2 regions of the Virgibacillus sp. genome follow, and region 2 is predicted to be linked to the other one. Evidence: predicted binding sites of a transcription regulator. Region 2 holds the regulator's gene; the other holds the start of a gene.
The links. The regulator LexA, encoded in region 2, represses DNA repair genes until DNA is damaged. The targets are predictions, from matches to a motif close to CGAACATATGTTCG.

Region 1: uvrB (excinuclease ABC subunit UvrB) is a predicted target of LexA. The motif match lies at 15,784-15,797, and genes of this name have one in related genera.

What each region holds. Positions count from the first base shown of each region.
Region 1 covers NZ_JABXHF010000044.1:11,682-32,067, forward strand. Annotated here, with positions in the region: gene HLX49_RS10545 (NupC/NupG family nucleoside CNT transporter) at 1-170, opposite strand, end outside; gene HLX49_RS10550 (helix-turn-helix domain-containing protein) at 407-1,165, shown strand; gene secA (preprotein translocase subunit SecA) at 1,699-4,209, shown strand; one part of gene prfB (peptide chain release factor 2) at 4,284-4,355, shown strand; one part of gene prfB (peptide chain release factor 2) at 4,357-5,385, shown strand; gene cccB (cytochrome c551) at 5,558-5,917, shown strand; gene ftsE (cell division ATP-binding protein FtsE) at 6,684-7,370, shown strand; gene ftsX (permease-like cell division protein FtsX) at 7,360-8,253, shown strand; gene HLX49_RS10580 (murein hydrolase activator EnvC family protein) at 8,360-9,769, shown strand; gene HLX49_RS10585 (S41 family peptidase) at 10,106-11,557, shown strand; gene HLX49_RS10590 (PDZ domain-containing protein) at 11,942-13,144, shown strand; gene HLX49_RS10595 (YkoP family protein) at 13,480-14,022, shown strand; gene HLX49_RS10600 (MGDG synthase family glycosyltransferase) at 14,130-15,284, shown strand; gene uvrB (excinuclease ABC subunit UvrB) at 15,869-17,851, shown strand; gene uvrA (excinuclease ABC subunit UvrA) at 17,856-20,386, shown strand, end outside.
Region 2 covers NZ_JABXHF010000091.1:1,222-13,341, reverse strand. Annotated here, with positions in the region: gene tkt (transketolase) at 1-1,566, opposite strand, end outside; gene HLX49_RS15505 (DUF896 domain-containing protein) at 1,667-1,900, opposite strand; gene HLX49_RS15500 (YneB family resolvase-like protein) at 2,089-2,733, opposite strand; gene lexA (transcriptional repressor LexA) at 3,011-3,634, shown strand; gene HLX49_RS15490 (MerR family transcriptional regulator) at 3,700-4,518, opposite strand; gene HLX49_RS15485 (dihydrolipoyl dehydrogenase family protein) at 4,793-6,133, opposite strand; gene HLX49_RS15480 (manganese catalase family protein) at 6,513-7,082, opposite strand; gene HLX49_RS15475 (spore coat protein CotJB) at 7,122-7,373, opposite strand; gene HLX49_RS15470 (spore coat associated protein CotJA) at 7,378-7,605, opposite strand; gene HLX49_RS15465 (hypothetical protein) at 7,799-8,038, opposite strand; gene HLX49_RS17160 (hypothetical protein) at 8,847-9,053, opposite strand; partial or broken gene tnpA (IS200/IS605 family transposase) at 9,165-9,555, opposite strand; gene glnA (type I glutamate--ammonia ligase) at 9,898-11,235, opposite strand; gene HLX49_RS15445 (MerR family transcriptional regulator) at 11,590-11,961, opposite strand.

The DNA of each region.
Region 1 (20,386 bases), on a different contig from region 2:
GTTAGAATTTTTTGTCCCCAATCCCATTTTAAAACGACGAAGCCGAAAAGAATTTGAAGAGCGAAGGCGCTTATTACAGTGCGATAATTAATTGCTTTTTTATCCATAGATATTGACCATGCAAGTAAACCGAGTACTGCAATTCCAGCAAGTCCCCATAAAACATTCATAGTGACACTCCTTTCCTAGTTCATTTTTTCCATAATGTCACCAAATCTCGACAAAAACATTGCTTTTCAAAAAGCTCTTGATAGAAGCTAAATAGTTGGTTACTATAGTAACGCTTTCATTATATTATTTGGCTATAGCATGTTATAATGCTAGCAAATAAAATGATAAATATTTATAATTATTCGGTTGCATTATTATATAATTCGGTTAAGTATACTATACGAGGAGTGGTCGATTGGATACATTGGATTTTTTGTTTTTTTCTAAACGTAAAAAGGGACAATATATACCTAGTCATAACCATAATTGTTGTGAGTTAGTCTATTATTTTGCAAGTGGTAAAACAGAAATCGATTCAACGGAGTATACTTTTTATGAGAATAATTTTGCCCTTATTTCTCCTAATACCAATCATGATGAAATACATTTTGTTGATGCTGACGTACTGTATATTGGTTTTTATACCGAAAACGAGATAATACTAGAAAAGAATGGTGTATTTCAAGACAGCAGGGATTGGGTTATTAGAGATTGTTTAGTTAAGATGAGAGAGGAGTTTGTACAAAAACAAAGTGGATTTTCAAAAATGCTTCATTTATTAGTAGGAAAGCTCGTTATCCATTTACAGAGGTTAATTGGTAAAACTAAAAAGTATATGGATCATACAGATGATAGAATGCAGTATGTTCGTAATTATATGGAAGAATATTTTCAGCAAAAGCTGACCAATGAAATTTTAGCCAATATTGCTGGATATAGTTATGATCATTTTCGACATTTATTTAAAGAAAAATTTAGCATGACGCCACAGCGATATTTGTATTTAAAAAGAATGGAATTTGCAAAAGCATGCCTTATTCATGATCCATCGAAGTTAATTTCCGATATAGCTTTGGAGGCAGGATTCTCTAATGACTCCCAATTTTGCAGTATGTTTAAACGAGAAACTGGTATGACCCCTAAAATGTATCGTGAAGAACAAAATAAAGTGTAGTTAATACCAATTGTTTCAATACTTCATAACAGAGAAACACCAAGTGCCATTTTTAGATTGGCTTTTTTAACACTATAGGAAAAACTACGACTTCCGCTATAAGACTTGGCGACAAGCTAAATTTTTCTAAGAGAGGGGCGAAACAGTTCTGAACGTTTAAGCATAAATGAAACTGGTAAAAATTGAAGTGCTAAAATAATGAAAATACATATTTACGGCCTCTGACATGGATGTATATCTTCCATTGGTTGAGAAATTAAAAAGCATATGTCCGTCTAACCTGTTCTTTTTTCATTTATGTGTGTACAAGTTTTAGGATGTAATCACTTTGTTTAGAAAGACATTGCTAGGTGTGATTTCATGCTACAAGTTGTCATCTATCTTTAGAAAGTGTTATGATAAATAATGGATTAAAATATTAAAACTAGTATTAACAATACACATCTCCAATTATCCAATAAGTATGCTACATGTTAAGATATAGGGGATTCAAGAAATTTGTTATTTTTGATAAATATTGAGGTGCTGCGTAAATGGCAAGTATTTTACAGAAAATTTTTGGTGATGGAACGCAACGACAATTGAAAAAACTTCAAAAGACTGTCGATCAAATTGAAGCGTTAGAACCGGAAATGGAAAAATTATCTGATGAGCAATTGCAACAAAAAACAGAAGAATTTAAAACAAGATATCAAAACGGAGAAACGCTAGACGAATTGCTAGTAGAAGCATATGCAGTTGTGCGAGAGGCTGCAAAACGCGTTTTAGGTATGCGTCCGTTTCAAACCCAGTTAATGGGAGCAATCGCCTTACATGAAGGAAATATTGCAGAAATGAAAACAGGGGAAGGTAAAACATTAGCTTCCACGATGCCTGCATATTTAAATGCCATAGCTGGAAAAGGTGTCCATATAATTACAGTAAACGATTATTTAGCAAGTCGTGACGCAAAAGAGATGGGTGAACTTTATGAATTCCTCGGTTTAACAGTTGGACTTAACGGAAATGGACTTACAAAAGAGCAAAAACGAGAGGCTTATAACCAAGATATTACGTACGGTACGAACAACGAATATGGATTCGATTACTTACGTGATAACATGGTTTTGTATAAAGAGCAGATGGTACAACGTCCGTTGAATTATGCAATTATTGACGAGGTGGACTCTATTTTAATTGATGAAGCAAGAACGCCATTAATTATATCAGGCTCTGCTAAAAAATCCGCAAGTTTATATCAACAGGCAAATGCATTTGTTTCAACATTGGCAAAAGATGACTATTCTTACGATGAAAAAACGAAAGGCGTTCAGTTGACAGAAGAAGGGATTAATAAAGCAGAACGTTATTTCTCTATTGATAATTTATTCGACTTGAATCATGTTTCGTTAACACATCATATTAACCAAGCTTTAAAAGCACATATCTCCATGCACCGTGACGATGATTACGTTGTAGAAGATGGGGAAGTCGTTATTGTCGACCAATTTACTGGTCGTCTCATGAAAGGTCGTCGCTATAGTGATGGGTTACATCAAGCAATAGAAGCAAAAGAAGGTTTACAAATCCAAAATGAAAGTATGACATTGGCATCGATTACGTTTCAAAACTTTTTCCGTATGTACAATAAACTTGCTGGAATGACAGGTACAGCTAAGACGGAAGAAGAAGAGTTTAGAAATATATACAATATGGATGTTATTGCCATCCCGACAAACAAGCCCATTATTCGAGATGATAAGCCTGATTTAATTTATAAGACAATGGAAGGAAAATTTCGTGCTGTCGTTGAAGATATTAAAGAACGCCACCAAAAAGGCCAACCCGTTCTCGTCGGTACGGTTGCCGTCGAAACTTCTGAACTCATTTCAAAGATGCTAAAAAAAGCAGGCATTAAGCATGAAGTGTTGAATGCAAAGAATCACTTTCGTGAAGCGGAAATCATCGAAAATGCTGGGCAGCGTGGTGCCGTTACAATTGCAACTAACATGGCTGGTCGAGGAACAGATATTAAATTAGGCGAAGGTGTTGTGGGATTAGGTGGACTTGCTGTTATAGGAACGGAACGTCATGAATCTAGGCGTATTGATAATCAGCTACGTGGACGTTCTGGACGTCAAGGAGATCCAGGTGTATCGCAATTTTACCTTTCCATGGAAGATGAATTGATGCGTCGATTTGGGTCTGATAATCTCCGTGCCATGATGGAGCGTTTAGGAATGGAAGATTCGCAACCAATTGAAAGTAAAATGGTTTCCCGTGCAGTAGAATCAGCACAAAAACGAGTGGAAGGAAATAACTTTGATGCGCGTAAGACGGTTCTTTCCTATGACGATGTTTTACGTGAACAACGTGAAATTATTTATAAACAGCGTTTTGAAGTGATTGATGCAGAGGGCAATTTACGCGAAATTATTGAAAATATGATTTTGTCTGCATTGGAACGTGTTGTTACAACACATACCCAAGACGATGATGAAGATAAGTGGGATTATAAAGCAATTGTAGATTATGTAACAGGTAACTTGCTTGAACCTCATGACATCTCTGAAGATGATCTTAAAGGAAAAGATCAAGAAGAAATAACCGAATGGATCATGGAAAAAGTAAAAGCACGTTATGACGAAAAAGAACAAGAATTAACAGAAGAACAAATGCGAGAGTTTGAAAAAGTGATTCTCCTTCGTACTGTCGATACAAAATGGATGGACCATATTGATCAAATGGACCAGTTACGCCAGGGAATTCATTTACGTGCATATGGCCAAAACGATCCACTTCGGGAATATCAACTAGAGGGCTTCGCTATGTTTGAGTCAATGATTCAAAGTATTGAAGAGGAAGTAGCGAAGTATATCATGAAAGCTCAAATTCGTGATAACCTTCAACGCCAGGAAGTTGTGAAAAATACGCAAGCTGTTTCTGGCGGTCAAGAAGAAAAGAAAAAAACACGTAAACCATTTGTCAAACAGAACAATGTAGGTCGAAATGATCCATGCCCATGTGGTAGTGGGAAAAAATATAAAAATTGCCATGGGAAATAAAAAGGAAGAAGCACTCCAAAAACGGAGTGCTTTCCTGACGCTTTGGCAACAATAATTACATAGAGGTGATTGAATTGGAACTAGTAGATATTAGAAACGATTTAGATAAGATGAATGGCCGCATCAACGATTTTAGGGGGTCTCTTTGACTTAGAGGCAAAGACAGAACGTATTCAAGAATTAGAGCTACAAATGACTGCTCCTGAATTTTGGGATGAACAAGAAAAAGCTCAAGGCGTCATCAATGAAATGAACCATTTAAAAACATATGTCAATAGTTTTTCTCAGCTTGAGCAACAGCTTGATAATTTAGAAGTTTCTTATGAACTTGTAAAAGAAGAGAATGATCAAGAGTTATTAGAAGAATTAATTCAGCAATTAACTTCTTTACGACAACAATTCAATGATTTTGAATTACAAATTCTTTTGAGCGAACCATATGATGCCAATAATGCTATCTTGGAATTACACCCTGGTGCAGGTGGCACGGAATCTCAAGACTGGGGAAGCATGCTGTTACGAATGTATCAGCGCTGGTCAGAGAGAAAGAAATTTCAAGTCGAGACGTTAAATTATTTACCAGGTGATGAAGCAGGGATTAAAAGTGTTACATTGCTCATTAAAGGACATAATGCTTATGGTTATTTAAAAGCAGAAAAAGGCGTACATCGCCTTGTACGCATATCACCGTTTGATTCATCTGGCAGAAGACATACGTCGTTTGTTTCGTGTGAAGTGACGCCAGAAATGACGGATGATGTAGATATCGAAGTAAAGTCTGAGGATATAAAAATCGATACGTACCGTGCTAGCGGTGCAGGTGGCCAACATGTAAATACAACGGATTCTGCTGTGCGTATTACCCACGTACCGACAAACATTATTGTGACTTGTCAAAATGAACGGTCGCAAATTAAAAACCGGGAAGCAGCTATGAAAATGTTAAAGTCAAAATTATATCAACTTGAAATTGAAAAACAAAAGCAGGAATTAGCTGAGATTCGTGGTGACCAAATGGAAATTGGTTGGGGAAGTCAAATTCGTTCTTACGTCTTTCATCCATATTCTATGGTGAAAGATCATCGCACAAATGTAGAAGTTGGTAATACGCAAGCCGTTATGGATGGAGAAATTGATTCGTTTATTGATGCTTATCTAAGACAACAGGTGAATTAAACCAATAATAATTTTTCATAAATTCGTCATAATTGGCTGTGTAAGTTGACCTATCAACCTTTAGCGCCTTTTTTGTAGTAATATTTGGAAACAGAAAGAGTTTTAAAACAGTAGTCATTGGTTATAATAGAATTGATGTATGATTAATAACATAGTTAGGGGGATTAGAATCATGAAAAAATGGTTATTAGCAATGCTGTTTGGCACTGTATTAGTGCTGGGCGCATGTGGGGGCGGCGATGATGAAAATGCTTCCGAAGAACCAGCTGATAAGGACGATGCAAAAACAGAGGAAAATAGCGGTAGTGTAGATGCTACTGCTGCTGAAGAAGTCTACCAGGATAATTGTTTAAGCTGCCACGGTGCAGACTTATCTGGCGGCAATGCCCCTGCTTTGACAGATGTAGGATCAAAGTATTCCTCAGATGAAATTGCAGACATTATTAAAAATGGAAAAGGAAGTATGCCTGCAGGAATGGCTAAAGGCGATGATGTTCAATTGCTTGCTGATTGGTTAGCAGAAAAGAAATAATGAGAATTAAAACAAAGCTTACTTGACAAAATAACAAGTAAGCTTTTTATGTTCCACTATAGATAACTATAGTATTTTTGGGTTTATTGTATAAGAAAAACAAAGGCTTTCACCAAAATGAAAAGTCGCTGAAGTTCACAATTATCCACGACGAGTTGCTACACCTTAAAACAAGAAAAAACAGTAGCCTTTTACAATTGCTACTGTTTTTTCTTGTTTGGCCTGTTATAAAGAATTACTAATTTTTGCGTTTATATAAGTGAAGTTACTTAAACAAGTCTTTAAATCTTCCAAATATGTGAAGAGCTCTCCTTCCAGGCAATTGCTTCTTTCCATTTACGACATATTCGAGATTGGTAATTATATCTACTCCTATAAATAGTCCAATAGTCTCTTGATTTTCTATAATATGACAATTTGTTTCACATTAACCTCACTTTGAAATACAAATGTAATAATTTTGTGTCTAAAAATTGTGCGGAAAGATGTTATAATTATGTAGACACACTCCTCACAACATCTATGAGTGGTTATCTTAACTCGATTTTTAAACGTGCTTGAGTCACTATCTTCAAAAGTGGGTTGTGCGCAAAAAGGGGGAGTGAGAAAGACCCACGCTTAAATATCCGAATTGGTTAGAAACCTTCAGTTATGCTACTTATGTGATACTATTGTCTCATAATGATAAAAGGTTCCTTTACTGTTTGAAGATGTGCAATATGCGTAACGTGGCACACTACAATTAAAAAATAAAGGTGATTAATGAATGATACAAATGAAAGATGTATATAAAACGTATGATAATGGTGTTTCGGCACTAAATGGAATAAATATAAATATTGACCGTGGTGAATTTGTATACATAGTTGGTCCGAGTGGTGCAGGTAAGTCCACATTTATCCGGCTAATTTTCCGAGAAGTAAAGCCAACAAAAGGAACGGTTTATGTAAATGAAATGAATGTTAATGAATTAAAAGAAAAGAAAGTGCCCTTACTTCGGAGAAATGTTGGGGTCGTTTATCAGGATTTTAAATTGTTGTCTAAACTGACAGTCTATGAAAACGTAGCTTTTGCGATGGAAGTAATCGAGTCCCATCCCTCACTAATTCGAACACGTGTAATGGAAGTACTAGATTTAGTCGGCTTGAAAAACAAAGCTAGATTTCTCCCTCATGAATTATCAGGAGGTGAGCAACAACGTGTATCGATTGCACGAGCTATTGTGAACTATCCTAAAATTGTTATTGCTGATGAACCAACAGGTAACTTAGACCCAGATACTTCATGGGGAATTATGAAAGTATTGCAGGAAATCAATGACCGTGGAACAACAGTCATTATGGCTACACATAGTAAAGAGATTGTTAATACTTTTAAAAACCGTGTTGTTGCAATTGAGGACGGATTAATTGTTAGAGATGAACATCGAGGTGAATACGGCTATGAAGGTTAGAATACTTATGCGACATATACGTGAAGGATTTAAAAACATCCGGCGTAATGGCTGGATGACAATGGCCTCGATTGCAGCTGTGACAACGACATTGATTTTAGTTGCTGCTTTTTTAGCTTTAATGCTGAACTTAAACGAAATGGCAGATAACATAGAAAGAGATGTCCAACTTGATGTCATGATTGAACAAACTGCATCACAGGAAGATATTCAAGCTTTAGGAGAGTCCATCAATAAATTAGAAAACATCGATTCTGCTGTTTTTTCTTCCAAAGATGATGAATTAAATAAATTAATCAAAAGCATGGGAGAGGATGGACAAGCTTGGGAAATGTTTGAACAGGACAATCCATTGAACCATGTTTATATTGTGAAGGCAAAACAGCCTGAAGATACATCAGCTATAGCTGAAGAAATTAAACAGATGTCAGCTGTAGAAGATGTCGTTTATGGGCAAGAAGTTGTGGAAAAGTTATTTGACTTTAACAAGTATGCAAGAACGATTGGATTAGTGTTAATAATTGGATTAGTATTTACGGCTATATTCTTAATCTCAAACACGATTAAAATCACAATTATGGCTAGAAGTAAAGAGATTGGCATTATGAAACTAGTTGGTGCGACCAATGGTTTTATTAGGTGGCCATTCTTCGTGGAAGGATTATTACTGGGTGTAATGGGTTCAATTATACCAATTATTATTGTGCTTACAGGGTATTATTACGTGGAAGATATCTTAAGTAAGCAAACGACGTATAATTTTATCGAACTTTTACCTTATACTCCTTTTGCTTTCCAGTTATCGGGAATTATTTTAGCAATTGGTGCAGCTATAGGTGTTTGGGGAAGTGTGATGAGTGTTAGGAAATTCCTAAAAGTCTAACGGAATAATTTTAATGTCAACATGAACATGCATATGCCAGAGATGTCCTTTGACATCTCTCTCTATGTAGAACATAACAAAAACAGAGGGAAAGGTGAACAAACCAATGAGAAAGTTTCCAGTCCTATTATCAACCATTGTTGCAGCTTCTACCATCACATTATCAACGACTTCCATATCTGCAGAATCGACGGCAGATTTAAATAAAAAAATTGATGCATTGCAACAACAACAAAAACAACTTGAAGAAAAACAAGGTAAGTTACAGCGTGACACAGATAAAACAGATAAAAAGATTAATAAAAACCTAGATAAACAAGGTTCTGTTGAAAAAGAAATTCATTCGATTGATACAGATCTACAAAAAACGTTAGAGCAAATAACAACGAAAGAAACAGAGATAAGTAACACCAATCAACAAATAAAGGAATTGGGAAAACAAATTCAAAAGCTCAAGAAAGAGATTACTATACTAAAAGAACGTATTGCTAAACGAGAAGGATTATTAAAGGATCGTCTGCGTAACATTCAGCAAAATGGTGGCTCTATGAAATACATAGAAGTTATTTTAGGATCGAAAAGTTTTGGTGATTTTATTAGTCGGTCATCTGCTGTAAACACGATTATGGATCAAGATAAATCGATTATGGAACAGCATGAAGCGGATAAAATAGCTGTGGAAAAAAATAAAGTAGACGTAGAAAATAAAAAGTCTGAAGTGGAAGAGCGAAAACAATCCTTGCAAGCTCAAAAACAGGATTTAGTTGCCTTGAAAGGACAGTTAGATAAACAATTGTCGAAAAAAGAAACACTAATGGCGAGCTTGGAAGAAGAACACAAAGAATTGGAAGCATACAAAGTAAGTGTAGAGGAAGAACAAGAAATTTTGGCACAACAGGCTGAAGCAGCGGAAAAAGCAAAACAGCTTGCTCAATCACAAAAGAGTGAATTAGAGCAGCTAGCTAAAGAAAAAGCAGAGCAACAAGCAAAACAAGAAGCGAAGCAATCTAAGTCCAATCATCCATCTTCTGCTAATAATAGCTCTGGCTCAAGTTCAAATTCAAGTGGTGGTTCAGCACCAGCGCCAGCACCTGAGCAAAATATGGGGGGAGATATGATGTATCCTATCTCTGCGCCAATCACCTCTCATTACGGCACTCGCTGGGGATCAATGCATCATGGTACAGATTTCGGTGCACCAATAGGTACGCCAGTTCGTTCGGCAGCATCTGGAGTTGTTATTATGACTAATTCTGCTTCTCAAGCTGGGATGTCAGGTTATGGAAATGTTATTTTAGTGTCACATAATATAAATGGACAATCTTATACAACCTTATATGCTCATTTAAATAGTATCGGAGTGAGTCAAGGTCAAACTGTAAGTGCTGGCCAAGTTATTGGTGCTAGTGGAAATACTGGCCAGTCTACAGGACCACATTTGCATTTTGAAGTTCATCGCGGTGGTTGGAATGGTTCTAAAAGTAATTCCATTGATCCAATGACAGTTTTAAATTAATTTTAATCCAAAAGGCATCAATCAATTTCTAATTCGATTGATGCCTTTTTTGCTGATAACATGTATAATGACATCATAAAGAGAAGCTGCAATGATTGGATGGTTTCACTCAGCCTCTTGGGATTTACCTATCCCACGGATGACATGAATTATAAATGTATTGAGAAGAAAGTTAAAAAATTCTCTCCAAAACGGAATAGGAACGATGGTAATTATTTTTTGAATTGCATATGTTATGATAACAAGAGAATATTAACTCTTGTTTATTACTAAATGACAATTGGTATGAAGCTTGAACAAGTGAGATTCCTATGTTTAATGAGTTGAGGTGAAAGGATGAAATTAAGAAAGCTACATATTGTACTACTTTTTATATTAGCTTTAGTTATTGGTCTGGCTGGAGGTTACACGGGAGTGAAGCTAGCTCAGAAAACAACTCCACCTACAGAACAGTCAATGAAATTAGGTGGTGAAACGGCTGCCAATGAAGTACCAACCCAAGATATGGAAAAAGTGGATCAAGCTTTTCGATTAATTAAAGAAAACTACTTAGAAGAAGTTGATGATAAGCAGTTAACAGAAGGTGCGATTCAGGGCATGCTTTCTACTTTGGAAGATCCATACAGTTCCTATATGGATGCAGAAACAATGAAGAAATTTAATGAGCAAATTGAGTCTTCATTTGAAGGGATAGGAGCAGAGGTAAATAAAGTAGACGATGTATTAAGCATAGTAGCTCCGGTGAAGGACTCTCCAGCTGAAAAAGCAGGATTACGGCCAAATGATCAAGTTCTCAAAGTTGACGGGAAAAGCCTCGAAGGCTTAAGTCAAAATGAATCTGTCGCTAAGATACGAGGAGAAAAAGGAACCAAAGTGGAACTAACAATCCGTCGGGCTGGAGTTGAGGAACCTTTTAAAGTGACAATAGTAAGAGATACTATTCCTCAGGAAACGGTATACAGTAAAACGAAGAATGTAGACGGCAAAAAAACAGGTATTTTAGAAGTGACGAATTTTTCGGAACGCACAGCTCAGGAGTTCAAAGAACAGCTGACAAAAATGGAAGATAGTGGTATTGAAGGATTAGTGATTGACGTTCGAGGGAATCCTGGTGGACTGTTAAATGTTATTGAAGATATTTTAAAACAATTTGTTCCAGAAGATATGCCTTACCTACAAGTGGAAGACCAAAAAGGTAACAAAACACCATATCATTCTGATTTAAAGGAAAAGAAAAAGTACCCGATCAGTGTCATTATAGATGAAGGAAGTGCTTCAGCATCGGAAATATTAGCTGCAGCTATGAAAGAAATGGGCTATGACGTGGTTGGGCAACCAAGTTTTGGTAAAGGAACGATTCAGCAAGCCGTTCCTTTAGGGGATGAAAGTACTATTAAACTTACTTTCTTTAAATGGTTGTCACCAAATGGGAAATGGATACATGAAAAAGGTGTCCAACCTACTATTAATCAAAAACAACCTGAATATTACTATACAAGCCCTGTCGAAATTGAAGAGCCGTTAAAGGAAGACCAAACTGGAGATAAAATTAAAAATATCCAAATTATGCTTCAAGGTTTAGATTACGATCCTGGGCGTACAGATGGCTACTTTAGTGCAGCAACAAAACAAGCAGTAACTTCTTTTCAACAAGATAATGATTTGCCTACATCTGGTGAAATTGATGCGCAGACAGCTAAGCTGATTGAAACCCAAATCATTAAAAGTATTCGTAATGGGAAAGATGATAAACAATTAGATAAAGCAATAGAAGAAGTTTATAAGTAATTTGTAAGCAATGAGAAATCATGTCCGCGAGTATTTGCTCGCGGATTTTCCTAAAATAGTCTCATATGGATGTAGAAATAAAAAACTATTGTTATAAAGCGCTGTTGCCTGATATACGAAGCATACATAAAGTCAAGCTGGGTACATTCATCCCTCCCGGGATTGTTCGTATCAAAGGCTATGACCTAAAGGTCACTTAAAAAAATTGGTGTAGGTGCTGTTACTTGCTACTGAGTTTACTTAGCCTCAAGCATTCCAAATTCTTGAATGGAGAGTCTGGCAGCTTCTATCCAGGATAAACGCAAAACATATATTAGGACACCTAGCTCGATGTAGATAATAATAAGTTGTAAGAAAGCGACTTTGATTATTGGGGTGATAAACTTGTTAGAATCAGGCTTATTAGAAATCGTTAAAGGGATAGGGAAAATGTTTTTAAACCCGTTATTTTACTGGATTTTTATTCTAATTATTGTTACTGGAATGAAGCGGATAAAACGGGAAAGAGAAGACTTCGGTATAAAAATTTACAATTTGTCTTCAGAATGGAAAAATACGTTTTGGCTGTCTATTATAGTAGGATTGTTACTTTCTGCGTTTACACTAGGTGTGGGTGTTACACTTACATATCCTGTTATATTGTTATTTGGTTTGATAACTATACTCATTAGTATAACGGGAAGAATTAACTTACTTTCGGCAAGCTATATTTTAGGAATAACCTACTTAGTCCTCATGTTTGTACCTGAATGGATAAATATAGAGACAATACTTCCTTTTCATATACATACAGATGTTCATCTTTCGGGTTTAGTTAGTTTATTAGCTCTGCTATTACTTGCCGAGAGTATCTTATTATTTAGCTCCAGAAACGATGTAACCTATCCAGAACTGACACTTAGTAAACGGGGGATATGGGTCGGACAGCATCATTTAAAAAAGCTGACAGTAATTCCGTTTTTTTCACTTGTCCCAACAGGTTCACTAACTCCGTTTGCGGATTTTTGGCCTTATTTTACGTTAAATGGGGAGACATACGGTCTTGTACTTACTCCTTTTATTCTCGGTTTTGATCATATTGTACGTGCGCAACACCCTTCATTTGCTGCTAAAAAGCTAGCACGATCTACATTGTTATTAAGTTTCCTAGTGGCTGCGCTTGCAGTAGGTAGTATATATTATTCTTTGTTTTCATTTATAGCGGTATTATGTGCAATTTTGGGAAGAGAATGGATAAACTATCGCTTTCGTATTAACGAACAAAATAAACCAGGGTATTTTCAATCAACGGATCGAGCGTTAAAAGTGCTTGCTGTACTTCCGGATTCTCCAGCTGATCGGTTAGGGATTCATGTAGGTACGTTGATCACTAAAGTAAACGGGAAGAAAGTGAGTCAACCTGAATCGTTTTATCACGCCTTGCAAACAAGTGGAGCTTTTTTTAAATTGGAAATCATTAATCGAGAAGGAGAAATAGAATTACTACAAGGGGCATGGTATGAGGGGGACCATCATGGTTTAGGACTATTATTTGTCTCTACCCCACACGATCATGAGCATCTTAATGTAAGTAATGGAGAAGGATAATTTATCAAATTTTAATCTTTTGTTTAACGTTTAATCGAAATGAATGAACCAAATAGCTACGCATGAACCTGTCTTATTTCCTTTGTTAATGTTGGGATAAGTCAGGTTTTTCTGGTTGCTTGCTTTTCACTTCAAATAAGTGCTGTAAAACGCCTATTTTAAGATGTTAACTGAACAAGTGTTAGAGAGGGTGTCAGCACTCATGAGGTGTATATCTCTCATTATTAAAGATTAGCGTTCCCTTAATTTTAGAGCCTTTTTGTCGATGGGTAATAATATTGAAAAAATGTTGCAAGCTAATATAAAAAAGTGTTGGAGTTGAGTGGCTCATGTTTATGCGCACCTGCTTTCTGTATTTTTGGGGAAGTATCGACCCAATTTATTTTACTTGCTCTAGGTTAACATATATTGTTGGCCCAAACCAAAAAAGGACGCTATTACGAGCTCGATTAACGAAATATAAAGGCGCTAAAATGGTTCTTTCTGATGGGACCGTAATAGAAAAGGGTGATTTGTTAGTGAAGATACATTTGCATAATGTTAAATTACTTAAAAAATTCTCAAAACAGTCGAATGACATGAAACGAGCCGTTATCATCTATCATAGTGTAAAACAAGCAATGCCAAGTTTAGCAACATATATTGAAAACCACGTGGAACAGGAAAGAGTAAAAGGGATTATTGGAATTACTAATTTATCAAAAGGTGGAAAGAAATTAGGGTTTGAAGAGAAAGCCTTGCAAAATAAATTTTATCGTATTTTCAAGAAAATAACATTATTCCCGATTAGTTTTTTAGCTGGGAAAAAATCAATAAAACCTGTTTATTTATTTATGTCAAAAGGGAAGTTATTAATGAAATACGGAAATCGCTGTTAATGAAAAATTTTTGCTTTTTAATCTTTCCGCATTCATTTTCAAGCCTAGACAGTAGAGTCTTTGCGATAGATGAAAATAACTCACTTTAAAACGATAGGATGAAACAAATGAGGCAGATGCAACCATCAGAAGCATTATTTCTTCCGTTTTTACAAATTCCAAGCGGGCATCACCATGTAGCAGATGCACTAATTGCTGAGTACAAAAGCATTTATCCAAATCATCGGTATGAAAAGGTGGACATACTTAGTTATGGGTATAAAAGTATAGAAAAGTTAGTTTCTTCTACGTATTTAACTTGGATAAAATATTTTCCGGAAGGATATGATCGTTTATACTCGTTTTTAGTTTATAAACAAGGGACTAAAAAAAGAAGCAGACAATGGCATTATGAAACTTTGTTTCGTCCAATACTACAAAAGGTGGTACAGCAAGCTGGAGCAAATATACTGTTTTTTACACATGCTTTACCTTCCAATATGGCAAGTGTTTTAAAGCAACAAAGAAAGATAGAAGCTATTACAGTAAATGTGTATACAGATTTTTTTATAAATGCTTTATGGGGGACAAAGGGAATTGACTATCATTTCGTTCCGACACTTTCCATGAAACAATATTTAATACAGTGTGGTGTACAGGAAAGTAGTATATTTGTTACTGGCATCCCCGTTCACCCATATTTTTATTATACGAATAGCAATCAAAATCAAAAAGAGGAACTGCAAATACTAATAGCTGGCGGTAGTTTAGGGACGGGAGATTTGGAATGTTTGCTAAATGAATTGAATTTATCTTCTCGAGCACATTTTTATGTTTTATGCGGACAAAATGAGCAGCTATATCAAAAACTTTACTCTAAAAAAAGTTGTCACATAACGCCATTACGCTATTTGCATTCTAAGCAAACAATGAATCAACTGTATGAGCGTGTAGATGCTGTTATAACGAAGCCTGGTGGTGTAACCGTTAGCGAATGTCTTATGAAGCGGAAACCACTGTTTATATACAGCGCTTTACCAGGCCAGGAAAGAATTAATTTACAGGAATTAACACGTTTAGGTTTAGTACAAGTAATTGATAAAAATAAACCAATTGGCAAGCAAATAATGGATTTTTTTTCAAATGATTACAAGCAACAACAACTGTATCAACAGATGCATAACTATTTTGAAAACATGGAGCTAGATTCTGTAGCATCTATTATGAAACGGATTACAGAAGAATCAAAACACAGGGGGGGGAGTAGTATCTCCTACATATAAGATGGGGTAAAATTATCCCCATAGATGGAGCCAAACAAATAAGAGAAGCAACTATATGAATTAGCTGCAATAATAGGTAAGCTTTTCAGGAATAGAGTAAAGGTGTTTGAAGCATGCGGAGAGGATGTCTGCCCATCTGCATGTTTTTTTCACTAGAGGAAAGTATATGATTTTCTTGATTTAGCGTACAAGAAAAACGAAGGCTTTCTAAGATTATATGAAACAATTATTACATCTCGGCAGTAAGTAAAAAATGGTATTTTACCAAGGTTTCATTTGAAAGAACAGATCATGCATCTATTTATTATTAATGAAGTCTGTGTTGCGTTTCCCTACCGTGTATTTTTTCGATAGGTGGTAAGAAGTCTGTTTACAAGCGTTTTGTTTGGAAGTCGTAAAGCGCGGCGCTAAAATACGATATGAAGCTTAAACATACTTATTGATTAGTAATTCATAAAGCATATGTTAGCCTTTGTAGGAAAGGGAATTATTACAATAACGAATATTTGTTCGTTTTTCTGTTAACATATGTAAGGTTTATGATAAAATGAATACTAGTTATGGACGGATCGGAGGAGAAGCTAGTGGAAAATCAATTTGAGCTAGTTGCCAAATATGAACCAAAAGGTGACCAACCACAAGCAATTAAAGAAATTGTTGAACATATTAAGGCAGGAAAAAGGCACCAAACACTTTTAGGCGCAACAGGAACTGGTAAAACTTTTACTATGTCGAATGTAATTAACGAGATCAATCGGCCAACTTTAGTGATTGCGCATAATAAAACTTTAGCCGGTCAACTATATAGTGAGTTTAAAGAATTCTTTCCTAATAATGCTGTGGAATATTTTGTTAGCTACTACGATTACTATCAACCTGAAGCTTACGTACCATCCACGGATACATTCATTGAAAAAGATGCGAGTATAAATGATGAAATTGATAAACTAAGGCACTCTGCTACATCAGCATTGTTTGAGCGACGAGATGTTTTAATTGTTGCGAGTGTTTCCTGTATTTATGGATTAGGTTCTCCAGAAGAATATAAAAGTCAAGTACTCTCTATTCGGACAGGAATGGAAAAGGATCGAGATCAACTATTACGTGAACTTGTAGACATTCAATATGCTCGCAATGATATTAACTTCCAACGCGGGACGTTTCGAGTACGTGGTGACTCTGTGGAGATAATTCCAGCTTCTAGAGAGGAACACTGTATACGCGTCGAATTCTTTGGTGATGAAGTCGACCGCATTCGTGAAGTAGATGCATTGACCGGGGAGATTATTGGCGATCGAGAGCATATTGCTATTTTCCCAGCCTCTCACTTCGTAACACGAGAGGAGAAATTGAAGCTTGCTATTAAAAATATTGAAAAGGAATTAGCAGAGCGTTTAAAAGAGTTACGCGATCAAGGGAAATTACTAGAAGCACAACGTTTAGAACAACGGACGAATTACGATCTGGAAATGATGCATGAAATGGGCTTCTGTTCAGGCATTGAAAATTATTCACGCCATCTTACTTTGCGTGAAGCAGGTGCGACACCATATACATTGCTTGATTTCTTTCCTGATGATTTTCTAGTTATGATTGATGAATCACATGTCACACTCCCACAAATTCGTGGCATGTTTAACGGGGACCAAGCGCGAAAACAAGTACTTGTAGATCATGGATTCAGATTGCCGTCAGCGCTAGATAACCGCCCGTTGCGTTTTGAAGAATTTGAAAAAGCTACGAACCAACTCGTTTATGTTTCTGCCACACCAGGACCATACGAACAAGAACATTCGCCAACAATGACAGAACAAATCATTCGACCAACAGGTCTCTTGGATCCAGAAGTAGAAGTAAGACCAATTGAAGGACAAATTGATGACTTAATCGGGGAAATTCATAAACGTTCCGAGAAAAACGAACGTGTGCTAGTCACTACGTTAACGAAAAAAATGTCTGAAGATCTAACCGATTATTTAAAAGAACTTGGTATAAAAGTTGCTTACTTGCATTCAGAGATTAAAACATTGGAGCGGATTGAATTAATTCGTGATTTACGTGTTGGTAAATATGATGTTCTCGTTGGAATAAATTTATTACGTGAAGGTCTTGATATTCCAGAAGTATCTTTAGTGACAATTTTAGATGCGGATAAGGAGGGATTTTTACGTTCAGAAAGGTCCCTTATCCAAACGATGGGGCGGGCAGCGCGTAATGAAAATGGCATGGTTATTATGTATGCAAATAAAATTACGAAGTCGATGCAAATAGCCATTGATGAGACGTATCGTCGGCGTGCAAAGCAGATTGCTTATAACGAAAAGTATGGTATTACTCCTACGACGATTAAGAAAGACGTACGAGATGTAATTCGAGCAACTGTTGCTGCTGAAGACCAAGAAACGTACGAAAGTAAAACGAAAAGTGTTACGAAGCTAGCAAAGCAGGATAAAGAAAAAGTAATAGCGAATATGGAAAAAGAAATGAAGGAAGCTGCCAAAGCATTGGATTTTGAAAAAGCAGCTGAACTTCGAGATGTCATACTTGAACTGAAAGCAGGAAGGTGATGAAATGCCTAGTAAATATATAACCATCCAAGGTGCTAGAGCTCATAATTTAAAAAACATTGATGTCAATATACCGAAAAATAAGCTGGTCGTCCTCACCGGTCTGTCTGGTTCTGGAAAGTCTTCATTGGCTTTTGATACCATTTATGCAGAAGGTCAAAGGCGTTATGTTGAATCTTTATCTGCCTACGCAAGACAGTTTTTAGGTCAAATGGATAAGCCGGATGTAGATGCTATTGAAGGCTTATCTCCAGCAATCTCGATTGACCAAAAGACGACAAGTAAAAATCCTCGTTCTACAGTAGGAACAGTGACAGAGATATATGATTATTTGCGTTTATTGTTTGCTCGAGTTGGTCACCCTACTTGTCCGAAACATGGGGTAGAGATTACATCGCAAACCGTAGAACAAATGGTAGATCGAATTATGGAATATCCTGAACGGACTAAAATGCAAATTTTAGCACCAATAGTATCGGGCCGAAAAGGGGAGCATGTAAAGGTATTTGAAAAATTAAAGCAAGAAGGCTATGTTCGCATTCGGGTAGATAAAGAAATGCGAGAAGTTACCGAGGAAATAAAGCTTGAAAAAAATAAGAAGCATTCTATCGAAGTGGTTATTGATCGGATTGTTGTTAAAGAAGGTATGGAAGGTCGGTTAAGTGATTCGATAGAGACAGCATTAGCTTTAGGCGAAGGAAAAATCATTGTTGATGTAATCGGTCAAGAAGAAATTACATTTAGTGAAAATCATGCATGTCCTATTTGTGGATTTTCAATTGAAGAATTAGAGCCACGTCTCTTTTCTTTTAACAGCCCTTACGGAGCATGTCCAACTTGTGATGGATTAGGCACAAATTTGGAAGTCGATTTAGACCTGGTTATTCCTGATTGGGATAAATCGTTAAATGAACATGCTCTTGCGCCTTGGGAACCGATTAGTTCTCAATATTATCCACAATTGTTAAAAAGTGTTTGTAACCATTATGATATTGACATGGATATGCCTGTAAAAAATATTCCAAAAGAGAAAATGGATAAAATCCTTTACGGCAGTGGTAAAGAAAAAATTTATTTTCACTATGTAAATGAATTCGGCAATGTTCGAGATAATCATATTATGTTTGAAGGTGTAGTTAATAATGTCTCTAGACGTTACCGAGAGACATCTTCGGATTTTATTCGTGAAAATTTAGAAAGATACATGGCTCAGAAAAACTGTCCATCCTGTAGCGGATATCGTTTGAAAGAAGAAGCACTAGCTGTCCAAATGAATGGGAAGCATATTAGCGAGGTGACCGATTTTTCAATTACAGAAGCACAGACCTTTTTCCAAGGCTTACAGTTGTCCGAAAAAGAAAAACAAATTGCGAAAATGATTTTAAAAGAGATTTCGAATCGGTTGGAGTTTTTAAATAATGTAGGATTAGACTATTTAACGTTATCGCGAGCTGCAGGGACACTCTCTGGGGGAGAAGCCCAACGAATACGTTTAGCTACACAAATCGGCTCTGCATTAACAGGGGTTTTGTATGTGCTAGATGAGCCTTCCATTGGTTTACATCAACGTGATAATGATCGTTTAATTGGAACGCTAAAGCGCATGCGTGATTTGGATAACACACTCATTGTCGTAGAACATGATGAGGATACGATGCTTGCTGCTGATTGGTTAATTGACATCGGACCTGGTGCGGGAGAGCATGGCGGTGAAATTGTAGCGAGCGACACACCAGAAAACGTGATGCGTCATGAACAATCGCTAACAGGGCAGTATTTGGCTGGTAAGAAATTCATCCCTTTACCTGCAAAAAGAAGGAAAAAGGATAAGCGTGTTATTGAGATCGTGGGGGCAGAAGAGAATAATCTGCAAAAGGTTTCTGCAAAGATTCCGATTGGTTTAATGACCGTCGTTACTGGTGTATCTGGGTCGGGGAAAAGTACATTAGTAAATGAAATTTTATATAAAGCCTTAGCGAAAGAGTTATATACAGGGAAACATAAGCCAGGAAAACATAAAGCAGTAAAAGGAATAGAGCATATTGAAAAGGTCATTGATATTGATCAATCACCAATTGGCAGGACTCCTCGTTCTAACCCTGCAACATATACTGGTGTATTTGATGATATTCGTGACGTATTTGCACAAACAAATGAAGCAAAAGTGCGTGGATATAAGAAGGGGAGATTCAGTTTTAACGTTAAAGGAGGCCGTTGTGAAGCTTGCCATGGCGATGGCATTATTAAAATAGAAATGCACTTTCTCCCAGATGTGTACGTTCCTTGTGAAGTCTGTCATGGGAGCAGATACAATAGGGAAACATTAGAAGTAAAGTATAAAGGAAAAAACATTTCCGATGTGCTTGGTTTAACGATTGAGGAGGCATTGGAATTCTTTGCGAATATCCCGAAAATAAAGCGGAAATTACAAACGATTTATGATGTCGGTCTCGGTTATATAAAGCTTGGTCAACCGGCTACAACTCTATCTGGTGGGGAAGCACAGCGCGTCAAGTTGGCAAGTGAACTGCATCG
Region 2 (12,120 bases):
CCTGCTTAACACAAGTGCTGTCGGTGTATCTGTAGATTCTAAAGCTAATCGCCAAGCTGCTTGTGTTTCGTTTGCATCAGCTGGTCGGATAAGCGATAATCCAGGCATTGCTCGTAGTGAAGCAAGCTGTTCAATAGGTTCATGCGTTGGACCATCTTCCCCTACCGCAATAGAATCATGTGTAAACACGTAAGTAACAGGTGTATTCATAATTGATGCAAGACGGATGGAAGGTCGCAAATAGTCACTAAACACAAAGAAAGTACCGGCGAATACATTTAATCCACCGTGTAATGCCATACCATTTAAAGCTGCGCCCATCGCATGCTCTCGTACACCAAACCAAATATTTCTACCAGCATAGTTTTTACGAGAAAAATCATCTTCCCCGTTCATGGTAGTTTTATTTGAGCCAGCTAAATCAGCACTACCACCAAAGAAGTTTGGAACGGTTTTAGCAATAGCGTTCAATACTTTTCCAGAAGATGCCCTTGTAGCTAGTGTATCTTGTTCTGGTTCAAAAACTGGAAGATCTTTGTCCCAATCAGCAGGAAGTTCACCGTTGAGAGCAAGCTCAAACTGCTTAGCTAATTCTGGGCACCTCTCTTTATACATTGCTAGATGTTGATTCCAGTTTTCCTCTTCTTCAACACCTCTTTTAACTATTTTTTGGTTGAAATCTTCATATACTTCTTCGGGCACATAGAAATCTTCTTCATGTGTCCATTTATAAAATTCCTTTGTCAGTTTCACTTCATCTTCACCTAATGGAGCGCCATGTGAAGCTGACGAAGCAGATTTATTTGGAGACCCATACCCAATGATGGTTTTCACTTCAATTAAAGTTGGTTGTTTTTGATTTTCTTGCGCTGCTTTAATAGCTTGTCTAATTTCATTGACATCATTACCATCTTTGACAGTTAATACTTGCCAACCGTACGATGCAAAACGTTTTTCAATATCTTCAGAGAAAGATTTATTTAAATCTCCATCTAAAGAAATATCATTAGAATCATAAAGTGCTATCAATTTACTTAATCCCAGATGTCCTGCTAAAGACGCCGCCTCATGAGAGATACCTTCCATTAGATCGCCATCGCTCACTATTGCATATGTAAAGTGGTCTACAACCGCAATATTTTCTTGATTATATTTAGCAGCCAAATGTGCTTCTGCCATTGCCATACCGACAGCCATACCAATACCTTGTCCTAAAGGTCCAGTAGTTGCTTCTACTCCATCCGTATGATGAACTTCAGGATGTCCAGGAGTCTTAGATCCCCACTGTCGAAAGGATTTTAAATCATCCATAGATACTTGATAACCTGATAAATGTAGTAAACTGTATAATAACATAGACCCATGGCCTGCCGATAAAATAAATCGATCACGATTAAACCATTTTGAATTTTTAGGATTATGGTTCATAAATTCGGTCCATAACGTATAAGCCATTGGCGCTGCCCCCATTGGTAGACCTGGGTGCCCAGAATTTGCATGTTCAATAGCGTCAATAGACAATGTACGGATTGTATTAATAGATTGTTGCTCAATTGTATTTGCCATTTCAGTGTAAACTCCTTTCATAATTATGCCTATATTCATTCTATAATGAAACCTACTTTGCTACAAGTGAAATCATGCACTTATAACAAAATAGGTATTGCTACTTCTTGTTATGCTTTTTTTGTAAATCTTTTACTTTTTTCGGTGTTACATCATTTCCCTCTGGATCAACTACTTTCATTGTTTTAAACTGATTTTTAAAAGATTTTCTTACACCCTGTAAGTATTCCTGGCGTAATTTTTTTTGTTCGTTTTGTTCAGAAATAGTTAGTCCGTCCACTTTGGATTTTCTTGCAAGCTCATTAATACGTTCGATCTTACCTTTTGAGAGCATCCATCTACCCTCCCTCATGCGTATATTTTTATTCTGTTAAATCATAAGTTTTCGGTGACAAAATTGCACTCTCTTTCATTGTACAATAGATGTCATTGATATAAAACAGGTGTGCTTATCAACATGATTCCTTTACAGTACCATATAAAAAAGAGAAGGGCAAAGAACTTGTCCTCCTGAGAATACCTTTATTTTTGTTTGCTTTCATATTCTTGATAGCGTCTATGAACAGTAGCCTTTGATACATTGTAACCTAGACCATTTAATGTATCAGCAATTTCTTTAAACGTCAGACCATTTTGTCGTAAATTAATGACTTCTTCAACAGGAAATTCTAATCTTTGCCTTCCTGGAGCTTCATTTCTATTCGAAAGATTTAAGGTGGGATCATATCCTTTTGCAATTGCCTGCTTCATCCCTCTTTTTATCTTTATATTATGTATTTTGCGTTGATACTCCTCCACAATCCCAACGATCTGCAACACCATGGAATCTGCTTCCGATAACTCTAACTTCCCTCCATGAAAGCTTGTATAAATAGGAATATGTAATTTCAGCAGCTGGTGAAAAAGGGCAATTTTTGTATTCCCCCTACCTAAACGAGTCTCGTCTTGAATCAATAAACAATCTGCCCTTTTTTGAGAAAAAATCTCTAACATCTTAAATATCCCATCTCGATCAATACTATATCCGCTCTCTTGCTCTTGTATACACGCTACCACAGTAAGTTGATATTCAGCTGCCAGTTTAACCAATTCCTGTTTCTGTCTTATTAATGATGTTTCTTGAGTTTCTTTGTCAGTACTTACCCTACAATATACAACTGCCTTCACAATGTTTACTCCTTCTATCATATTAACTCATTATAATAGAATAATATAAGAAACCTAATGTTAATGCAAAAGCTACAAGATAGAATGCGTCTGTTTTGGTCAGTTTTTGAAACATCTAATAGCCCTCCTTATACAATATAGAACTTTTGTTCGCTTTCTACCCCTATTATAACCGAACGCGTGATCTTGTCAAGTATTTTTCGAACGAATGTTTGCGCGAAGTTTTATCTAATGGTAAACTAAGGTTAATTAATATTATGCGCGAGGTGATAGATTCATGACTAAACTTTCCAAAAGGCAACAAATGATATTAGACTATATAAAAGATGAAGTAATGCAAAAAGGGTATCCACCATCTGTAAGAGAAATTGCCAAGGCTGTGGGTTTAGCGTCTAGCTCGACTGTTCACGGGCATTTAGCTAGAATTGAAGACAAAGGCTATATTAGACGTGACCCTACAAAGCCAAGAGCAATTGAGATCTTACATTTGGAAGAAGAGAATCCTATTCCAAAAGAAGAAGCACTTTATGCGCCTGTTATCGGGAAAGTAACAGCAGGCTTGCCCATAACAGCTGTAGAAAATATTGAAGAATATATTCCGCTTCCTGCAAATACGGCTAATCCTGATGATAGTCTATTTGTTTTAGTAATTGAAGGAGAGAGTATGATTGAAGCTGGAATTTTAGATGGAGATATGGTAATCGTTAAACAGCAAAACACAGCACAAAATAGCGAAATTGTTGTTGCAATGACAGCAGATAATGAAGCAACCGTAAAACGTTTTTTTAAAGAAAAAGATCATATACGATTACAACCAGAAAATGCAACCATGGAGCCGCTTATATACGATAATGTAACCATTTTAGGGAAGGTTATTGGATTGTATCGACATATACACTAAAAAACTGCCAGTTGGCAGTTTTTTTTGTGTATAAATATTGGGTTACTATGAATTTTGTTTTGTCATCATTCCCCCGTATAATAGACAGGACAATAAATATGCACATAGTAAACGGGGCTCTTTTCCTTAATTTGTGATAGATAAAACAATGAATAGCAGTATTCTTCTAGACGCAACTGATGTGTAATGGCATGTTCCTTTGCTTCATTCAATATTTCTTGCATCTTTCTCATATCAGAAAAAGGATTCCCGACAAAATTATAACGAAGTGCTGTTGGAAAACTAATTTTTTTGATATCTTGATCGATACTAGAAATAATGTTAGAGCAATATACTTCTCCTTTTTTAGGATGATGAAAATCTCTTAAGTTGTTTTGATAAACAATCATCGAAGTCTTATTCCAAAAAACATCTTCTTGGGAGTCATACAGATTGGATTCATTAATATTGAAGCCTTTATCATCAGCTGTAAAGTTAAATCCATCACAGGTAAATATATAATTATCCTTAACCACTTCCCACATATTTGGTTTTGTTTGAAAAGAGGCTAGCCTTCTATTTAACTCTTGTAAAAAATAGATTTTTTTATCTAATAACTCTCTCTCTAGCAATAATGTCTCTAAATAATTCTCGTTAAATTTCGATACATCTGTCAAATCTTTATAATCAAGCCAGTTCTTAATTGTTTTTAAAGGTACACCTAATTCACGCAACCAAGTTACATTACTAAACTTCAAAGCGTCATTCAAAGAATAATACCTATATTTATTATCTTTAACAACAGAAGGAGTAACTAAATTCTCTTTATCGTAATAGCGCACTGTATCACTAGACACTCCATGAAATTTGGCTATGTCTCCTGTTTTAAAATATTTCTCAGCCATATGTTAAAATCTCCTTTGTTTTGTCTTTAAAAGCGACTAGCATAAGGTACCTCTACTATCTGTAGATGTTATCTAACATACTACAGAATACGTTACAATTCTAAATTTATCAACAGACGGAACGCTACTTAACAAGACAAAAAAGAAGAAGAAATTGAAAAAGACCTGTAATGAACACAAGTCTTTTACTCTAGTAATATAAAAGGTGCCTGCTTGAATTCGTTTATTCAAGACTTGAGGATAACATATGGTATTAAAAACACTTTTATTTTAATTATTCAACAGCTGCGTTGCTTAATTGTGTCAGAATTTCACTATAAGACGGATATGGATGAATTGTATCCTTTAGTTTATGGAAGGGAATATGGAATGTTTTCATAAGTTGCAATTCGCCCAATAACTCACAGGCTCTTTCCCCTAAAATACTTGCTCCAATTATAAATCCATCTTGATCACAAATTATTTTGGCTTCTCCGGTTGTCTTTTGATCAACAACAGCCCTATCTAATTCAGAATAGCTTACTGTATAAACATTAAACTTGTCTTGAAATTTCTCCCTTGCTTCATTTTCAGTCATCCCTGTTCTAGCCAGTTCTGGATGTGTGAAGGTGCACCAAGCTGGGTGTTGCTCTATTGGGGTATGCATTTCTAAAAATGCATGTCGCATTGCCTGTTTAGCTTGAAATCCAGCCATATGAGAAAATAAATAAGGACCAACCACATCTCCTACAGCATAAATGTTGCGAACTGAAGTTTCATTATATTCATTAACTTCAATGCCCTTGTTAGTATAGCGAATCCCCAGATCATCTAAACCAATTTTTTCTATATTCGGCTTTCTACCTAAGGCAAACAATATCTGTTCTGCTTCAATATGTTCAAGTACATCGTTCCTATCTATAGTTAGGGTTGTAGTACAATTTGCTTGTTTTACTTCAAGCGCCTTCGCGGATGTATACAGTTGCACCCCTTCCTCTTCCAACGTACCCTGGAGCTGTTGTGCTAAGCCTTTTTCCTCTCTAAATAAAATACGGTCAGCCATTTCAACTAGTTTTACTTGCACTCCTAAACGTTGAAAAGCTTGCGTTAATTCAACACCAATAGGGCCACCCCCTACAACGATTAGATTGTTTGGTAAATCTTCAAGTTGAAAGACGTTCTCATTTGTTAAATAGTTAACCTGATTAATTCCTTTAATAGAAGGAATAAGAGCTCTTGATCCAGTGGCAATAACTATTTTTTCAGCAGTAATGGTTTCATGAGCTACACGTATGCTGTGTTGATCGTTAATTTTCGCATCACCTTGAATATATTCAATACCTGCAGCTTGTAATTGCTCTACTGCCTCCGCTTGATGCGCTTTTTCTATTAATTGACGAACTTTACTCATTATTTGCTTCCCGTCTACTTCAATGTTGGCATATTTTTTCGCCGCATGAATTTCATCAGCAAGTTGAATAAGTGCTTTACTTGGAATACAACCCGCCCAAGTACATTCTCCACCTGGCTTATATTTGTCAACTAATACAACTTTTTTTCCCATACTAATTGCTTCCATAGCGGTGTTTAGACCACCTGCTCCTGCACCAATTATTGCTACATCATATGTGAACATTGTACAACTACTCCTTTATCTATAGTTACTATGTTTGTAAGTATAAACTATGGAACGATTCCAGAGTCAATACGTATTGCCATACTCCGGCTTACAAAACTGGATACACAGAAATCTGTAGTTCACTCGAATCTGGTTTCTTGCGTTATATTTAGGTTTTACTTTGTATGGAAATCACAAGGATCATCCGAAGTGTAGTAGCATATTTTTCCACTCGGTATAAAAGTATGCGCAACCCACCTATACTTCGTCGTGTGTCACCTTCCAGCGCTCCCCTTTCTTGATAATATTTTAAACAAGGTATAGAATGCGAAACCGTCTTATTTTACAATAAGTAAAGTAACTATTCGCCCTTTACCGTGTTTATAGGAAATATTAACTAAAATATTTTTTTTTGATCTCTTTCCTCTTTTAAAATTTCTACAGCCTCTCTAAAACGTTGTGAATGTATAATTTCTCTTTCCCTTAAAAATTTCAAGCTATCGTTTAAATCAGGATCATCGGACATATCAATAATCCATTGATATGTCGCCCGCGCCTTTTCTTCCGCAGCAATATCTTCATACAAATCGGCAATAGGATCTCCTTTTGCCTGGATATAAGTGGCAGTGAATGGAGCGCCTGCTGCATTATGGTAGAACAACGCTCTATCGTGATTAACAAAATGTTCACCAAGACCAGCCTGCTTTAATTGTTCGGGAGTTGCATCTTTCGTTAATTTATAAATCATCGTTGCAATCATTTCCAGATGCGCAAATTCTTCAGTTCCAATGTCATTTAAAAGTCCTACTACTTTATCTGGTATAGTGTAACGTTGGTTTAAATAACGAAGTGCAGCAGCAAGTTCTCCCTCTGCTCCTCCATATTGTTCAACGAGAAATTTTGCCAACATTGGATTACAAGTACTGACCTTTACTGGGTATTGTAGCTTTTTTTCATAATACCACATCTTGGCTTCCTCCTATCCAAAATGATATGATATATAATTTTAAACTTGCCATGGCCAAGGGGTATCTTTCCAATTCCATGGATAGTCAGAAAAACTTTTTCCAAAATGCATAAGTGGTCCAAATTTCTTTTCAAAGTCCATTTTTAATTGCATCGTTTCCTTTGATAAATTATTAAATTGTTGAATAGCTTCAAAATCGTTAGGATGGGTATCTAAATAAAGGTTTAAATCAACTAGGACAAAATCGTTTGCTTGAATTTCTTCGAGCAGCCGATAATATTCGGGAGGCATTTGCTTATTCACCTTGTTCGTCTCCTTTATGAGGGTTTGGATAAGGACTATATAATTGAGGCCAAAGTGTACCATGATAGAGTGCTTCTTTTGGAGTGTTAAATTGTTTTAATCCATATGGTTGAAACCCCATATATAATTGAGGTGGAGTAGCATAACTTTTCACTTTACTGGGTTTACATGGATCATACGGACTTATATAAGGTTTCCAATATTTATATTGTGTGAACATAATTGTCTCCTTTCTTTATCTTCTATTTTATATATATGATTGTTACTTGCATTTATTCTTATTAATGATGCAGACAAAATGTACACTACCAAAGTTTAGCAGGTGCCTCAACATAGATAAATACAAATAAAGTTGATATAAATCTCCCATTAAGACTCTATGAAACAAAGAAACGAAGCACTAATATGCTTCGTCACCATACAACATTTCGTAATTCTTTTTCTTCATTACCAGTTTTCAGCACCCCATCTGATTGCGCTTTCAAGATAATGCTGTTTACGTTGTCTAAATTTATTATTGTATTTTTACTTTTGTACCAATTAGAATCATAGCGCTTTAAACTAAAGAAAAAATCATTTTTACTTTCTCGCTCCTCCTCTGTAACAACTTCAGTACCATCTGTCATATGAAACGTGATTATATATTTTTTCACTCCTTACACCTCCTTTATTTCTATAATATGATAAAATTAATAAATTTTCTCGTTTTACACCTTATCGTAAAATGAGCATTAAAATAAAGCGTCTTTTCATTACATAAAATAATCACTACAAAATTCACTTTATGTACTTACCATCGTAACCTAACTATTTTTTTGATTCAATTCAATCTAAACGTGCATAATCTATTTTTGTTCTGCTACTATAAATGCTAATTTTTAAGTATGTACAAAAACGTTCATTTACCGTACGCATTTTTGATTCCCAGTGTATATTACAACTGATAGGCCAGCACTTGTAGTAGCTGGCTTTTGGCTACCAAATCTATGCGAGTATAGGTCATCATGTCAAGTTGTAATTATTCATGTACATGTAAAGATTAGCACGCTTTAAGCGAAAGCGTACATACTTAGACAAGCAAAAAACCACATTTTGAAAGAGAGATATGTGCTAAGAAGAAAACCCTTCCACCGTCCTTGCTAAGCTTGTTAGTATCCTAGAAATATCCGAATTATAGTGATATTCTATAGAGTAAAAAGTACTCCCAACTATTGTTGTGCATCAATGTTTAATAAAATTTTCAAATAATGCTCCCCTTTCTTATTTTAGGAAACGACATCTTAAAGAAATATGTCCCCTACCTTCGTTTTCGCTATGTCAATATTTACATGGTTAATAGAATGAATTTAACAGTTAGGTTATTACTGATACGAGTAACTTTTTTTACTATTCTACTCTAACGTATTTATTACTTGCTGTAACATAATAAATTGCGCCTTTACTATTTTTGACCTTATACTGTTAGCCATTACCGACTTTTAATTTGTTAACAATGGTCGGAAAACCTTCCCCTTTGTTTAGATGGCCAACAACATATATATCCGTCCAAGAAGGTTGATTATAAAAAAGGAGATGACCATCGTGAATAGATTCTACTCGTCTACCAATAAAGTCAACATGTATATTCATTAATTTATTAGGGTGCCCTTGTAAATCTCTTTTGTGCACCTAAAAATAAATTTCTTGAAGAAGTACTTTGTTTGGCTCGACCTGTTGCACCTTGTACCACTTTCCTTTCTCAAAGGCCTTAGCTGAAGCATCCTCAAAGCTAGACTAAACTCATTCTTCTATCCTAAATATTTCGTCCTTATCTTCATTGAATTGATTTGCTACATAATTTCTTATTATTTCTTCCGTTACCGTTCCTACGGTGGCACAAAAATATCCTCTTGCCCACAGGTGCTGCCCCCAATATCTCTTTTTGAGTTCTGGAAACTCATCCTGCAATAATCTCGATGATCTTCCTTTTAGATACTAATATTTTACTTGGAGCAATACTTGGAGGACAAGATAATAATAAATGAATGTGGTCTTTCCCAACACTTCTTTGCAATATGGTAATCCCTCTGGCTTCACAACTTTGTCTTATCAAATCACGCACTCTCACCGCTATGTGACCGCCCAAAACCTTATATCTATACTTTGTCACCCATATGACATGATACTTGATATTCTACACAGCATGACTATTTTTCTATATCCATCCATACTTTCACCTCTTCACTTCGTATGGACAAAAAAGGTAAGGCTAAAAGCGGACACCGTCTTTAGACGGTGGAGTTAGACCACGCATTTGTAAGTTAAAAATAAAGTAGGTAACTATTAAAAATGCACACATATATAATAAAATAAAAGAAAAAGGTATGAATGACTTTGAGGATCATATGAGTATTTTCTAGATGAATGATTCTCTTTTTCTGGGCAATCTCTGGGCATTCACCCAGAGACCAACAAGCTATGATTTGATACACCAAAAAACCCTCAACACCAATAGTGCCAAGGGCTTCCGCTATTAATAAGTTCTTAAATATTGCTCTCTTTCCCACGGGTGTACTTGTGTTTTAAACATTTCCCATTCGATTTCCTTTGCTTCAACAAAGTGTTCGAAAAGGTGTTCACCTAAGGAATTTACAATAACTTCACTTTTCTTTAATTCTTCTAATGCGTCCGCTAAGGTGCTAGGTAAATCGTGAACACCATTTTCTTCACGTTCTTCTTTAGACATCACATAAATATTACGATCAACTGCTGGTGGCGGAGTCATTTCATTTTCGATACCGTCTAAGCCAGCTGCTAGTAAAGAGGCAAGTGCTAAATATGGATTTGCTGATGGATCCACACTACGAGCTTCTACACGCGTGCTAATACCACGAGAATTTGGAATCCGCATGAGACAACTTCGATTTGCACCAGACCAAGCAATATAACTAGGAGCTTCATAACCAGGAACTAGACGTTTATAGGAATTAACGGTTGGGTTTGTAATCGCTGTGAAGCTACCAGCATGTTTAATAATACCCGAAATAAATTGAAAAGCCGTCTTACTTAACCCCATATCACCGTCTTTATCATAAAATGCATTTTCTCCATTTTTAAATAACGACATATTCACGTGCATGCCGGAGCCATTCACTCCAAATAATGGTTTCGGCATGAAGGTTGCGTGCAAATTATGCTTACGGGCAATTGTTTTTACAACCAATTTAAACGTTTGAATATCATCTGCATGCTTTACCGCATCTGAATATTTAAAATCAATTTCATGTTGACCAGGAGCAACTTCGTGGTGGGAAGCTTCAATTTCAAAACCCATTTCTTCTAATTCAAGAACGATGTCTCTACGGCAGTTCTCCCCTAAGTCTGTTGGTGCAAGATCAAAATAGCCTCCGTGATCGTTTAATTCCATAGAGGGATCGCCTTTTTCATCTAGCTTAAAGAGGAAAAATTCAGGTTCAGTCCCAATATTAAAAGCATCAAAACCTAACTCTTCCATTTTCTTTAAATTTCGTTTTAAATTGTAACGTGGATCACCTTCGAAAGGAGTCCCATCCGTTTTGTAAATATCACAAATAAAGCGAGCTACTTTTCCTTTTTCTGATGTCCAAGGAAAAACAACAAACGTATCCAAGTCTGGGTACAAATACATATCAGACTCCTCAATGCGTACAAATCCTTCAATGGAAGAGCCGTCAAACATCATCTTATTATCTAAAGCCTTACCTAATTGACTAAGTGGAATCTCCACGTTTTTAATGGTCCCCAACATATCCGTAAACTGCAAACGGATAAAACGGACGTTTTCCTCCTTAATGCGTTTTACTACATCTTCTCTTGTATAAGTGCTTCCCATACTTTGTCCTCCTATTTCAATTTTATTTATTTGAATAGGAAAACAAATAGATAGTAATAACGTATATGAAATTCATAACTACACACCACCAATTCAATGTTTCCCTTGCCTAGTGAAATTTAATAAAATTTATAACATTCCAACATTTCACATTTTTAATTGATTGGTTCGTTTTATTACATCACGTACTAATATCCATTTGTTTCCCTAAACGAACCAAATTGTAAAGTTACTTTTTATAAAAACTTGGCTTATCGCCAAATTTTACGGTGAAGCCTTCGTTTACTTATACTAAAAAACTTATATAGCTATAGCGCAAGATACATAACGGGTAACTTTAGCATAAGGATACGTTTAACGGCTAAAAAACCTAGCAAGGTCTCCCTGACGCAAATTAGCTTTTTTATGAGCGCTTGGCTCATTTAATTCTTGCCTTAGAATCCTCCGCAACTCCTTGTCAGATATCTGAGAGGATTCAGTCATTTTTAGTTGTGAAACTTGTTTCGTTTCATCTTCATTCAACAGTAGTTTAATGCCGGCAATATTTAGCCCCTTATCCAAATAATCTTTAATCTCAAGCAGTCGATCAACATCATTAAACGAAAATAATCGCTGATTTCCAGTGGTTCTTTCTGGATGAATTAAACTGTGCTCTTCATAATACCTTATTTGCCTAGCTGTTAATTCGGTAAGCTTCATTACAATGCCGATTGCAAATAGAGGCATGGAACGACGATCTTTATCATTCAATTCATGACCCCCTAATTCATAATACTTTTTCATTATATGTCATGTAATCTAACATGTCAATATCATGTAAGGTTTTCTAACACTAACGAAAGCATTTTTTAAAATTTACATGCTACGATTCTTTTTTTCTTCCAT